Regions from separate parts of the Brevibacillus sp. MCWH genome, predicted to be linked through region 3. Evidence: predicted binding sites of a transcription regulator. Region 3 holds the regulator's gene; each other region holds the start of a gene.
The links. The regulator LexA, encoded in region 3, represses DNA repair genes until DNA is damaged. The targets are predictions, from matches to a motif close to CGAACATATGTTCG.
Positions count from the first base shown of each region.

Region 1: the regulator LexA is predicted to act here: its motif matches at 1,497-1,510, upstream of ETC00_RS07475 (DNA polymerase IV).
Region 2: the regulator LexA is predicted to act here: its motif matches at 2,133-2,146, upstream of ETC00_RS01870 (DNA polymerase IV).

Region 1 is NZ_SDLF01000006.1:78,077-82,228, reverse strand. Features, by position in the region: gene ETC00_RS07485 (peptide ABC transporter substrate-binding protein) at 1-188, shown strand, start outside; gene ETC00_RS07480 (gamma-glutamyl-gamma-aminobutyrate hydrolase family protein) at 215-949, shown strand; gene ETC00_RS07475 (DNA polymerase IV) at 1,523-2,605, shown strand; gene ETC00_RS07470 (YqeG family HAD IIIA-type phosphatase) at 2,727-3,251, shown strand; gene yqeH (ribosome biogenesis GTPase YqeH) at 3,248-4,152, shown strand, end outside.
Region 2 is NZ_SDLF01000002.1:61,679-65,830, reverse strand. Features, by position in the region: gene ETC00_RS01885 (cadherin-like beta sandwich domain-containing protein) at 1-113, opposite strand, end outside; gene ETC00_RS01880 (hypothetical protein) at 909-1,118, opposite strand; gene ETC00_RS01875 (GNAT family N-acetyltransferase) at 1,362-1,847, opposite strand; gene ETC00_RS01870 (DNA polymerase IV) at 2,200-3,435, shown strand; gene ETC00_RS01865 (YhjD family protein) at 3,435-3,878, shown strand; gene ETC00_RS01860 (YolD-like family protein) at 3,875-4,152, shown strand, end outside.
Region 3 is NZ_SDLF01000016.1:244-4,395, forward strand. Features, by position in the region: gene ETC00_RS14045 (hypothetical protein) at 19-243, opposite strand; gene ETC00_RS14050 (DUF456 domain-containing protein) at 605-1,093, shown strand; gene lexA (transcriptional repressor LexA) at 1,217-1,840, opposite strand; gene yneA (cell division suppressor protein YneA) at 1,997-2,335, shown strand; gene ETC00_RS14065 (DUF896 domain-containing protein) at 2,441-2,638, shown strand; gene crcB (fluoride efflux transporter CrcB) at 2,729-3,094, shown strand; gene ETC00_RS14075 (UvrD-helicase domain-containing protein) at 3,128-4,152, shown strand, end outside.

The sequences.
Region 1 (4,152 bases), on a different contig from region 3:
CAAAAGAAGCAGACCCGACGAAGCGCAACGAAATCCTCAAAAAGGCGGACGCCATCGTCATGGACGAAATGCCGGCGATGCCGATTTACTACTTCACCTACGCGTGGGTGAAGCAGGACACGGTAAAAGACGTCGTGGTGGATCCGCTCGGTTTCATCGACTTCAAATACGCATCCAACGAAAAGTAATTACAGATTACAAGGAGTGACCGCATGTGCGTCCGATCATTGGTGTAGCGTGTACCAAAATGTACTTTCCCAACAACAATCTCGACCAGTTCTACTACGTGGGTACCAGCTATGTGGACGGGGTGGCCCGCACCGGCGGGATTCCGTTCATCCTGCCGCTGATGTCCGTCCCGGATGCGCCGTTCCGCGCGATGGTGGAATCGCTGGACGGCCTGATTCTCACCGGCGGAGACGATCCCGCCCCCCATCTGTACGGAGAAGAGCCGCTGCAGGGGCTGGGGGACGTGGAGCACGAACGGGACCTGGCGGAACTGGCGGTGATTCGGCTGGCTCTGGAGCTGAAGAAACCGATTCTCGGCATCTGCCGCGGCATGCAAATCCTGAATATAGCCTGCGGCGGCACGCTGATCCAGGACATCCCAAGCCAGGTGCCAGGTGCCTTTCAACACGAGCAAAAAGGTTCGCGACAATACGGGGCGCACAAGGTCACGCTACAGCCGGGGTTTGTGGCGGAGGCATTGGGCAAGACGGAAATCCTCGTCAATACGTCGCATCATCAGGCGGTAAAAGACGTGGCCCCTGGCTTCAAGGTAACAGGGGTGGCTGCAGACGGGGTGATTGAGGCGATCGAAAGCCTCGACGGGCTGCACGTGGGCGTGCAGTGGCATCCGGAGCGCATGTGGGCGCACGACGACACGATGCTGAAGCTGGCGGAAGCGTTCGTCAACAAGGCGCGTCAGGTAAAGGCGCTGGCCCGGTAAGGCGTCGGCCACAGCATGCAATAAGGAAGACAGTCATGCAAAAGAAAAAACAGCACAGGCCGCTCTTCTCTTAAGGAAGGGCGGTCAGTTTGTAGTCAAAGTCCGTAGCGCATGGGTGATCGGGCCCGCTCGCTCTCTTGACGACCAGCAAAGAAGCGGAATGCGTCCGCTTCAAAACGCGACGCGGGCAGGGGGCACACATCTGGGTGTTTCGAGGATGTGAGACTTGTGCCCCCTGTTTTTCCCGCGTCTTCGTTTTTTCGCTGAGCGGGTCGTCAAAGGAGCTCGCTTGGCCCATCACTCCATACCTCGTACTTTTCTACAACGTTATTTGATCGATGTGCAGGCCTCCGGCCTGGAAACGATGGTTAAGATTGTTTTAGTCTGGCCGCCCTTCGCTCGGGAAGGGCGGTTTTTTGTCACCATGAGGACGTTACCAGGCGGCTGACACGATGCAGGCGGCGACCGTACGCAGCAGGCGGCGACCGTACGCAGCAGGCGGCTGTATCTTGCATCCGTTTAAAAAAAGAACGATAATAGCCATATGAGAATGTATGTTTGGTGGTATCTCCTGTGAAGAAGATCCTGCATCTGGATATTGACGCGTTTTTTGCCAGTGTTGAACAGTTGGATCACCCGGAACTGCGCGGCCGGCCGGTGATCGTCGGCGGCACGGGAAACCGCGGCGTGGTATCCACCTGCAGCTATGAAGCGCGAAAATACGGGGTGCGGTCCGCGATGCCGATGGCGTTGGCCCGCAAAAAATGTCCGCACGGCGTGTTTCTGCCGGTTCGTTACGAGCGCTACGCGGAAAAATCGGCGGAGATCCGCGAGGTGTTTGCCGCCTATACGGATCGCTATCAAACCGTGGGACTGGATGAGGCGTACCTGGATGTCTCCGGATACGACAACGCCGTTCCCGTCGCCCGGGAGATCAAGCGGCGGATAAAGCGTGAGACCGGCCTGACCTGCAGCATCGGCCTCTCCTACAACATGTCCCTCGCCAAGATCGCCAGCGATTTGAAAAAGCCGGACGCCTTCGTCGTCATCCGACCGGAACAGGCGCTGGAGGTGCTGCGGCCGCTGCCTGTCGGAACGCTGCATGGCGTGGGCAAAAAATCGCAGGAATTGCTGGCGCGAAAGGGCATTCACACCGTGGAAGACTTTTGGCAGCTTTCCCTGGACGAAGTGGTGCAGTTGTTCGGCAAGTTCGGACGAGCGCTCTACCATCGGGCCCGGGGCGTGGACGACCGGGAAATCGTGACGGAGCGGGCTCCCAAATCGCTCAGCCGCGAGACGACGCTGCCGTTTGACCTATACGACCGTGAGGCGGTCAGCCCCATCGCTGCCGCCCTGCTGGAGGAGGCGGAGCAGGATGTGAGGCAGGAGGGTGTCATCCCGCAAACGCTGACGCTGAAAATCAAATACGCCGACTTCACCCTCAGGACCAAACAGCGCAAGGCCGCCCCCGGCGAAAACTGGGCTGACCTGCTGGAAGAGCTGTTGGACGCGTTTGACTACTCCCCGGGGGTGCGCCTCGTCGGTGTTGGTTTCTCCAACTTTGCGCCGCCGACGGAACAGCGGTACGAGCAGTTGACGCTGTTTTCGTGGGAGGGTTTTCATGAAGCGGACACGGGATATCGTCTCGGGCAGTGATGCCGTGCTGCCTCGCGGATTGTATTTGAATGCGGATTGAAACTTTTGCAAGCCGGTGGCGGAGTGTGGTATAGTAAGTGCCGAAATCGCGGTTCTTTTCAGGCCGTGTTGGAGGTGCCCCGTGTTTCTGGAGAAGCTGATGCCGGATCAATTTGTGGAATCTATCCATCATATTGATATAGATCAACTGCGAAAAAGAAACATACGCGCGGTCATTACCGACCTGGACAACACCCTGGTGGAGTGGGACAGGCCACACGCCACTCCCGAGGTGGAAGCCTGGCTGAAACGGCTGAACGAGGCAGGCATCCAGGTGACGGTCGTGTCCAACAACAATCAGGAGCGGGTGAACCGCTTTTGCGCCCCGTTGGGGGTCCGGTTCATCTGCGCAGCGCGAAAGCCGTCCAGCCGCGCCTTTTTGCAGGCGGTCCGAGAGATGAACGTGACAATCGCGGAGACGGTTGTGATCGGCGACCAGTTGTTTACCGACGTGCTGGGAGGCAACCGGCTCGGGTTTCATACCATCCTCGTCGTCCCCGTTGCCCAGACGGACGGGTTTTGGACGCGGTTCAACCGCCGGATGGAACGGGTGGCGTTATACTGGATGCGCAAGAAAGGAATGATTTCGTGGAAGACAGAATCGTGAACGAACAAACACCGGAGACGTGCGCAGGCTGCGGCGTGGCCATTCAGACGGAGGACCCGAAACGGCCGGGGTACGCGCCGGCGTCGGCCCTCGCCCGGGAAACCGTCATCTGCCAGCGCTGTTTCCGGATCAAACACTACAATGAAGTGGCGCCGGTCAGCATGGAGGACGACGACTTCTTGCGGATTCTGCACGGCATTGGAGCGACCGACAGCCTCGTGGTGATGGTGGTCGACATCTTCGACTTCCAGGGGTCGTGGCTGAAGGGCTTGCCCCGTTTTGTCGGCAAGAACCCCATTTTGTTGGTCGGCAACAAGGTGGATCTGCTGCCCAAAAACATCAACCTGAACCGCGTTCGCAACTGGATGCAGCACGAAGCCAAAGAGCGTGGACTGCGCCCGGAGGACGTCATCCTGGTCAGCGCGCAAAAAGGCGTCAACATCGACGAGCTTCTGGCGCGCATTGGCCAATTGCGGCGCGGACGGGACGTTTACATCGTCGGGGTTACCAACGTCGGCAAGTCGACCTTGATCAACCGGATTTTGCACGACTACGGTTCGGCCGACTTGGAAATCACCACGTCTCCATTCCCTGGCACGACGCTGGACAAGATCGAAATTCCGCTGGAAGACGGCCGCTCCATTTACGACACGCCCGGGATCATCAACCGCGACCAGATCGGCCACATGGTGTCGCCGCAGGATCTGCGCAGGATCACGCCCACGGCGCGCATTAATCCCAAGGTATACCAGTTAAACGACAAACAGACGCTGTTTTTGGGCGGACTGGCTCGCATCGATTTTGTACGCGGCCAGCACCAGCCATTTGTCGTCTACGTGGCCAACAACCTGTACATTCACCGCACCAAGCTGGAGAATGCCGACGAGGTCATGGCCAAGCA
Region 2 (4,152 bases), on a different contig from region 3:
TAGCGGGTCCTCGCGTCCCAGCCTCTCACGGCGATCTCGATCGGGCCGTCGTACGGGCTGGTGTCGAGGTCGTAGTACCACGTGCCGGAACCGTCTCCGTCAGGATCGTTCATGTAAACGTCTTCCAGTGTCTCGGCATTGATCACGAGCTTTAGCTCGTACGATCGTGATAGGTAAGGGTGCGTCCTCGCCTGCGCGGGTGGCGCATCGTGTGGAACCCCTTTTCCCCCACGTCACACCGTGCGTGCGGCTTTCACCGCACACGGCGTTCCGCCATGTTCTCCCCAGCGGAGTGCATGGCTATGCCCCTTCGCTCCACAGGCATTACCCTGCTTCCTCGCTACTACGGGCTGCTGTCCTTCGGATTCAACGGCCATTTCCTGCCGTTTCGAAGCATCGCGGTTTGCCCCGCTTGGCATCTTCGTCCGAAGTTCCGACGTTCCCTGTACCCTAGCCTTGCATCTGCTGCCGTAGCCCTCCTCTCTGACCCGTCAGCCGTTCGCCCGCCCGCAGTCGGAGGACGGGGGAACTCCATTCCCTTACCGGAGTGGAACAGAAGGAACGAGGACGAAATTCCTTCCGCGACTGCCCCGCGGTAATGCGGGGAGGAGGGGACCGCGATATCCCCGCCGGACGGGTCGTTCTTCCGAGGATTCGTGCCAACGCCGAAGCGTTCTCCTGGGCATAGCAGCTTTATGGCCCCCCGGCATCTTTTACCTAAGCAAAGACGCCGCACTTCACCGAGCTTCATACGCGTCCGCGGCAAATCGGCCGCGCATGTCGGAGGATTAGGCAGGAATGCCGACTTTCATTCCGGGCGGGCACTTCCCCCGCCGAATCGGGTACAGAGTTAGACTCCCTAAATCGGGGAGCCCCCTGGTTTTGCCACCTATTTCTAAGTGGATTGTTCAGGAACGTCGCGCACCGTCCACGTATGTGCCGGACACCCGGATCGTTCCTCCCATGATTTGTTCTTTGTTCTCGTGCGAGTCGATCGTGATTGAGGCTTCGGCATGAGCGGGAGGAGGAGCGCTAAAAACGGGAAACAAGGCCAACAGCGAAACGAGAAAAAAACGGGCGAAAGGAGGCAAGCCTGCGGTCAACCTGATGTGTCGCATCGTCATGTCAACTCCTTTCTGGATGTACTGCGCGACCAAGGACGGGCCAAAGCCTTGATCGTTTACAACATTGTAATGTTTCCAAACGATTTTCAGTACGGCTTTTCACGTCTCTTTTGCGAGTGAAATTCCCGTTTGTCTCGTTTGTCCGGCAAGGAGCGAAGGGCGGATGATGGTCTACAGGTCACGGCCGCTTAGAATGCGTGGTCAGCAGGGGAAATGACGGACGGCTGCTTCCCGGCGTCAGTCCCTGTACTCGGATGAAAGCATCGACAGGACGAGCAGTGACTCGTACCGTTCGCCGGTTTTCAGGCATTCCCGCAGTTTGCCTTCGATGACAAATCCTTCGGACAGGTACAGGTTCAGGGCCCGTTGGTTTGCCTCTTTCACGTCCAGCCAAAGGCGGTGAGCCTGCTGTTCCTCAAACGCCCAGCGCTTGACCTGCCGCAGGACCTGGCGGCCGTATCCTTTCCCTTTCGCGGAGATCGTAATGCGCATCAGCTCGATGCTGCCGTGCGGGTTGGTCAGCCCGGCGATGATAACGTAGCCGACCGCTCTGCCGGTCTCCGTTTCCTCCACGATCAGGTGGCGGATGTCTGGATGGGCGAGGGCCTGCCGATGCCGTTCCTCCGTCCATGGGAGGAGAAACGGGCGATTTTCCGCCGCGTGTTCGGTCTCGTACACAAACGGTATGTCGGCCGGACGGGTTGGCCGAAGCTGAATGCTCATGGGCGATGCTCCTTTCTGATCGGTCGGGTTTCCACCGGCTTGCCGCAGCGTGGGGGCATTCGAGATCGGACCCGCATGCCGGATCGTGTCGCCTGGGGCGAAGGGTTCCGTCCCGCGCCGCCCGCCGCCTGCTCCTGGCGCCCCTTTTACAGCCGAGTGGACCGAAGCTGTCCTCTTGGCTTCCTGCTTATCGGGATTCTCTGCCCGTCGCCGTCCTCCCTGCCGTTCGGCAGTTAGTGGGGGAAAAATTACCAGCGCCTTTTTTGCATGCAGGGAGTATAAAAGCGAACGTGTGTTTGTTATACTAAGAACAGAAGATAGGAACAAATGTTCTTGTTGGGGGATGAACATCATGACCAAGGACCGGATCATCTTCCTGGCTGACATGCAGAGCTTTTACGCCAGTATTGAAAAGGCGGCCCAGCCACAGCTGCGGGACAAACCGATCGTCGTGGCCGGCGATCCCGAACGGCGCAGCGGTGTGGTTTTGGCCGCCTGTCCCATTGCCAAGTCATACGGCGTCACCACGGCAGAGGCGCTGTGGCAGGCACAGCAAAAGTGCCGGCATCTGGTGGTCGTTCGTCCGCGGATGGAGACGTACCTGCGCGTCTCCGTGCAGATTACCCGCATCTTTGAGTCGTTTACCGATCTGGTGGAGCCGTATTCCATCGACGAGCAGTTTCTGGACGTGACAGGAAGCGTCCGGCTGTTCGGTGACCCCTGGCGGATCGCCGAGGAAATCCGCCGCCGCGTCCGGCTGGAGACCGGGATTAACGCCCGGATCGGCATCGGGGAGAACAAGGTGCTGGCCAAGATGGCCTGTGACAACTTCGCCAAAAAACGGGAAGAGGGGATCTTTTGGCTGAAGCGGGAAGAGCTGGCCGACACGCTTTGGAAGCTGCCGATCGAAAAGCTGTTCGGGGTGGGCTCGCGGATGAAGCGTCACTTTCACCGCATGGGCATCTACCAGATCGGGCAGCTCGCCCGCATGTCTCCGGCAGTGCTCGCCCGCCGCTGGGGCGTAAACGGCGAGGTGCTCTGGCGCACGGCTCACGGTCTGGACAATTCGCCGGTGTCGCCTCAGACCCACGAGACGCAAAAGGGCATCGGCCATCACATGACGCTGCCGCGCGACTATCACACCGCAGCCGAGATCAAGGTGGTGCTTCTGGAGTTGTGCGAGGAGGTATGCCGCCGGGCGCGGAGCAAGCGGCTGATGGGATCGGTCGTCTCGGTCGGATGCCGCGGGGCCGATTTTGATGCTTCTGCCGGCTTTGGGCGGCAGTTGAAGCTGCCGGAGCCGACCCATGACGCGATGACGCTGTACGAAGCGGCCTGCCGCCTGTTCGACCGGCACTGGACGCAGACGCCGGTGCGCAGCGTCGGTGTCAGCCTGGATCAATTGGTGCCTGACAATGTAGTGCAGCTCAACCTGTTTACCGACACACACAGGCAGCGTTCGCTCGCCCGGGCCATGGACGACATCCGCGCCCGCTACGGACAGGATGCCATTTTGCGGGCGGTTTCCCTGCTGGGAGCGGGGCAGGCGCGGGAGCGTGCCCGCAAGATCGGGGGACACTACAAGTGATGGAGCGGGACGGGCAGGCGGCAAAGGGAGAGCAGGAGCTGTTGCGCCTGTACATCCTGTTCGGGCTGCTGTTTCGCGCGGTCATGGCGGATTGGGAGCGGATGCGGCAGGTTCCCTTGAAGCTGTCGTACCACTGGCTTTTCGAGGAACTGTCCCGCTGGGCGGAGCGGCAGCATCACAGACTGCGCCGCCATTTGCGGCAGCGGGGATGCGTCCTGCTGAGCGCCCGCCGGGAGCAAGGCGTCTACGTGGTGCAGTACCGGCTGCGCGGGTACGTGCGGGAAGCGGTCTACTTCATTGAGGTGCTGCGCGCCGAATGCCAGGAATTGGTCCGGCTGTGGATCATGCAGCAGCACGTCCTCCGCCAGGACCCGGGCGCGATGGGGCCGGAGCGTCATGCGCGGCAGATCGGCCGCGAAGAAGAAGGAGAGAAGGCAACATGAAGGAAAAACGCGTGTCGAAGAAGGACAATTTGTTTGCGGCCAGCCGCTTTGTGCTGCCCGAGCATCGGGAGATGTACCTGCGGATCAAGGCCGAAGAGCGGCGCTACATCCCCCCGGAATTGGACGAAGAACAGCTGGCGGCCGTCAGCGAGCAGATCTGGAAAGCGTTCCAGACGGGGGACGTCGTGAGCCTGAGCTACTACGACGGCGAAGCGGCCCGCCGCCTGAGCGGCCGGGTGGTTCACATCGATCCGGCCAGCCGGCAGTTGAAGCT
Region 3 (4,152 bases):
CCCATGGCAGGGGCTGCGTTATGATTGTTCGTTTTCCAAACGTTTCTTTTTCACCCATTCATTCCAGTATTCAACTTCCTCAGCGCCTTCACCTAAAACTTCAATTTCGCCTATACAATATTCACAGATGTAATAGATTTCTCCATCACGGAGAATGGAGCACTTCTTTGGTCTCAAATGCTCGATTTCGCACCAAAAAGAAAGTTTCTTGCAATGTTCGCATCTTATATCATCGTCTTCCATATTACTTTTGTACCTCCTAAGTATTAATCGACCGTACACTTACAGACGTATTCCAAAGAATACATTAACCATAATGATAAAATATGTCAATTATTACGATTTATGGAAAAAGAAAAATCTGTTTATTTTTACTGATACGTGCATACTGACCAAGATGAGTCATGTGAAAAACGAATCCAGGCAGTGATAAACCAGTAATCCGCTTGCTTTCCAGCACGGATGTGAATATGAAATGGAACCGCATGGGGCCGTGTAATTTTGCAGCCTGGCTGGCTTCTGCAAAAATGTGGACGAGAATATATAGAAGGATGCAACGATTGGCGAGGTAATCCGTATATCCTAAGAGAAAGGAGTGTGCCCGATGGAAATACTGCTGTGGATTGTCATCGTGGCGTTGTTTGTCGCAAGCATCGCCGGTATTTTTCTTCCGGTTTTGCCGGATACGATTTTGCTTTGGGCCGGGTTTTTGCTGTACCACTTTGTCCTCGCCGAACCGGGGGCCGGGCTGCCGGCGTCGTTCTGGTGGGGGATGGTGGTGCTGAGTGTGCTGCTGTACGGCGCCGATTTGCTGACCAACATGTACTTCGTGAAGCGGTACGGCGGTTCCAAGTGGTCGTCGATTGCAGCGGCGGTCGGTATCTTTCTCGGGATTTTCCTGTTCCCGCCGTTCGGGATGCTGATCCTGCCGTTTTTGTTTGTGGTGTTGGTGGAGCTGTTCGTATCCAACCAGCCGTTTGAACGGGCGATTAAGGCGGGGGTGGGATCGCTCGTCGGATTTCTCGGCAGCGCAGTCGTCAAGGTCGTCCTGCAAATCGTGATGATCATCTGGTTTTTCATCGCCGCCCTGTAGATCGTGCTCCAAGAGGGCGAGATGCAATTCCTGCACCGGATCGTTCCGGTCTGACAGCGCCATAGAAAAAACAAGCCCGTATCTTTCGACGATGGTCGGAAAAGATACGGGCTATTCGTTTTCCTAGTGAATCAACCGGTACACTCCGATGACTTTTCCCAGAATGGTGACCGAGTCCAGGATGATCGGCTCCATCGTGGAATTCTCCGGCTGCAGGCGGAAGTGGTTTTTCTCCTTGAAGAACCGCTTGACGGTGGCTTCGTCCTCATCGGTCATGGCCACGACAATGTCGCCGTTGTTGGCCACGTTTTGCTGGCGCACGATGACGTAGTCGCCGTCGAGGATGCCTGCCTCGATCATGCTGTCACCCGACACGCGAAGCATGTACACCTTGTCCGAGGTGACAATGTGTTCCGGCAGGGGGAAGTAATCCTCCACGTGTTCCACGGCCGTAATTGGCTGCCCGGCCGTTACCTTCCCGATGACGGGCACGCGCACGACGGATACTTCATAGTCATCCTGATAGCGGTCGCCATCGGTCAACAGCTCAATCGCGCGCGGCTTGGTGGGGTCGCGCCGGATCAATCCTTTCTTTTCCAGACGGGCCAGGTGACCGTGGACGGTGGAGCTGGAGGCCAACCCGACGGCCTCGCCAATTTCACGAACGGACGGCGGATATCCCTTGTCGCGGACTTCCTTGCGAATGAAATCGATAATGGCTTGTTGTCTGCTGGATAGCTTGGACATGGACCACACCCCTGTTTTCTCGAACATGTTTTCTATATTGTACCATGGGATCTTGCGTTCGACAAACGTTAGTTCGATTTCGCTTGACACAAAACACATGTTCGCATTATGATGAAAACAAGAATATAGAACGTATGTTTGCAGGGGGATGGTATCATGCATGCTGTATCCGCACACAACCGTTTCACCAAAAAACAGGAGCGCCATAGCCGCACTGGTGTGAGACGCGGTGGGGCATTGATCTTTTTCGTGGTATTCTCTCTCTTTTTTTACTTCCTGACAGAACTTGTGTTCGCATCGGAGTCGTCGTCGATCGTGCCTGTGAAGGTAGTGACCGTTCAGAAGGGTGACAGCTTGTGGAAAATTGCCGTTGAGCACCAGGACGAAGCCGACATGGAGGTGCGCGAACTGGTGTACGCGATCAAAAAGATGAACCGACTGGACAACTCCGACATATACCCCGGACAGCGCCTGGCTGTTCCCGTCGGAGAGTAGACGGCAGCCAAGACAGCGGGGCAGGCCAGTGTATATCCTTTCGCTTGCGTTGTGCCGCCGATGTGTTATAATAGAGCGGCATTACAGAGAGTAGGGGGAGAGGCTGTGGTAACCGACGCGGAAATCAAACGGATCAACGAGTTGGCCAAGAAATCCCGCGAACAAGGCCTGACCGACGATGAAAAACAGGAGCAGCAGGCACTGCGGCGCAAGTACATCGACGCTGTCAAGGCGTCCCTGCGGGCTAACCTGGAATCGATCCGCTATGTGGAAGATCTTGAGGACAACGGTCCCAAACATTAAGATAACGTGTACTGGCACAAAAAGGCATCCACGCGCTTCGCTTGGATGTCTTTTTCTACGACGAAACGGAGCGAACAGGGAGGAATGCGCATGTCGTGGCTTGCTGTGGCAGTGGGGGGCGCTGTCGGATCAATCGTGCGGTATGGATTGGGCCTGGTGCTGAATCAGCCGGGCTGGCCGGCAGGTACGTGGGGAGCCAATGTTGTCGGCTCGTTTTGCATCGGTCTTTTGTACGCCTGGGGAAAGGAGCGGGGGTTTCTCCCGCCGGAGCTGTACCTGCTTTTTACCACCGGGCTGTTGGGCGGCTTTACGACCTTTTCTACCTTTTCTCTGGAGGTCATCACCTTTTTTGGCGACGGGAACATTGGACGCGGATTGGCGTACGTGCTGCTCAGCGTCGGCATTGGGCTGTTGGCCTGCGGAGCCGGAGTCTGGCTGGGCCGGCATGTGGGCTGACGCCAGCGCGATTGAAGCGAAGGGAGGATGGACGTGACGATTCGGCATCCCGATTACGAACAGGAACAAAAGCGGCTGGATGAAACGGTGTCCGCCATTGAACGGGAGATCGAGATACTGCGCGAGGAAGTAAGGGAAGTGACCGACGACTACGTGAAGCAGGTGGTCGGGTACAAAAAGGCCAAGGAACTGCGGTATCTGGAAGACCAGGGGAAAGACAAACCTTACTTCGGCCGGGTGGACTTTCTCAAGGATGAGACATACGAACTGGACATCGTCTATATCGGCAAGCGCGGCATTGTCCGCAGCGATACGTTTGATGCGCTGGTCGTGGACTGGCGGGCTCCGATTGCCAGCCTGTACTACAGCGGCGAAAGCAAGGACGCCTTCTACCGGACCGACAAGGGCATCGTCCGTGGAGAAGTTCGCCTGAAGCGCAACTTTGCGATTGAGAAGGGAAAGATTACCGGCATCTACGACGGGGCGGTCAAGGAGACGATCCGCCGGGGTATCGGCCATCCCGACGAGTTTCTCGAGGAAGGGTATATCGATGAGTTCCTCGCCGCCAATCTCAACCAGACCAACGACAGTCGGCTGAAGGACATCGTGGCGACCATCCAGTCCGAACAAAACGACATCATTCGGGCGGACAAAGACCGTCCCATCGTCGTCCAGGGGGTGGCCGGGAGCGGGAAGACCACCATCGCGCTGCACCGCCTCTCCTACCTGATCTACAACTACCAGGATACGATGATGTCGAAAAAATTCATGGTGTTTGCGCCGAACCGCCTGTTTCTGAACTACATATCGGACGTGCTTCCGGAACTGGGGGTGGATGACGTCCAGCAGGCCACGTTCTTGGACTGGGCGGCCAAGCTGGCCAAGCCGCTTCTGCCCAAAGGCTGGCGCATCACCGACCCGCAGAAGCTGCTGCGCCTGTTTTTCGAGGAAGGACAGGACCGGCGGGAACGGGAGATGACGCAAAACCGCCTGCGGTTCAAAGGCTCGCTCGCCTGCAAGGCTGCCTTGGATAACTATCTGCGCTATCTGGCGGAGAC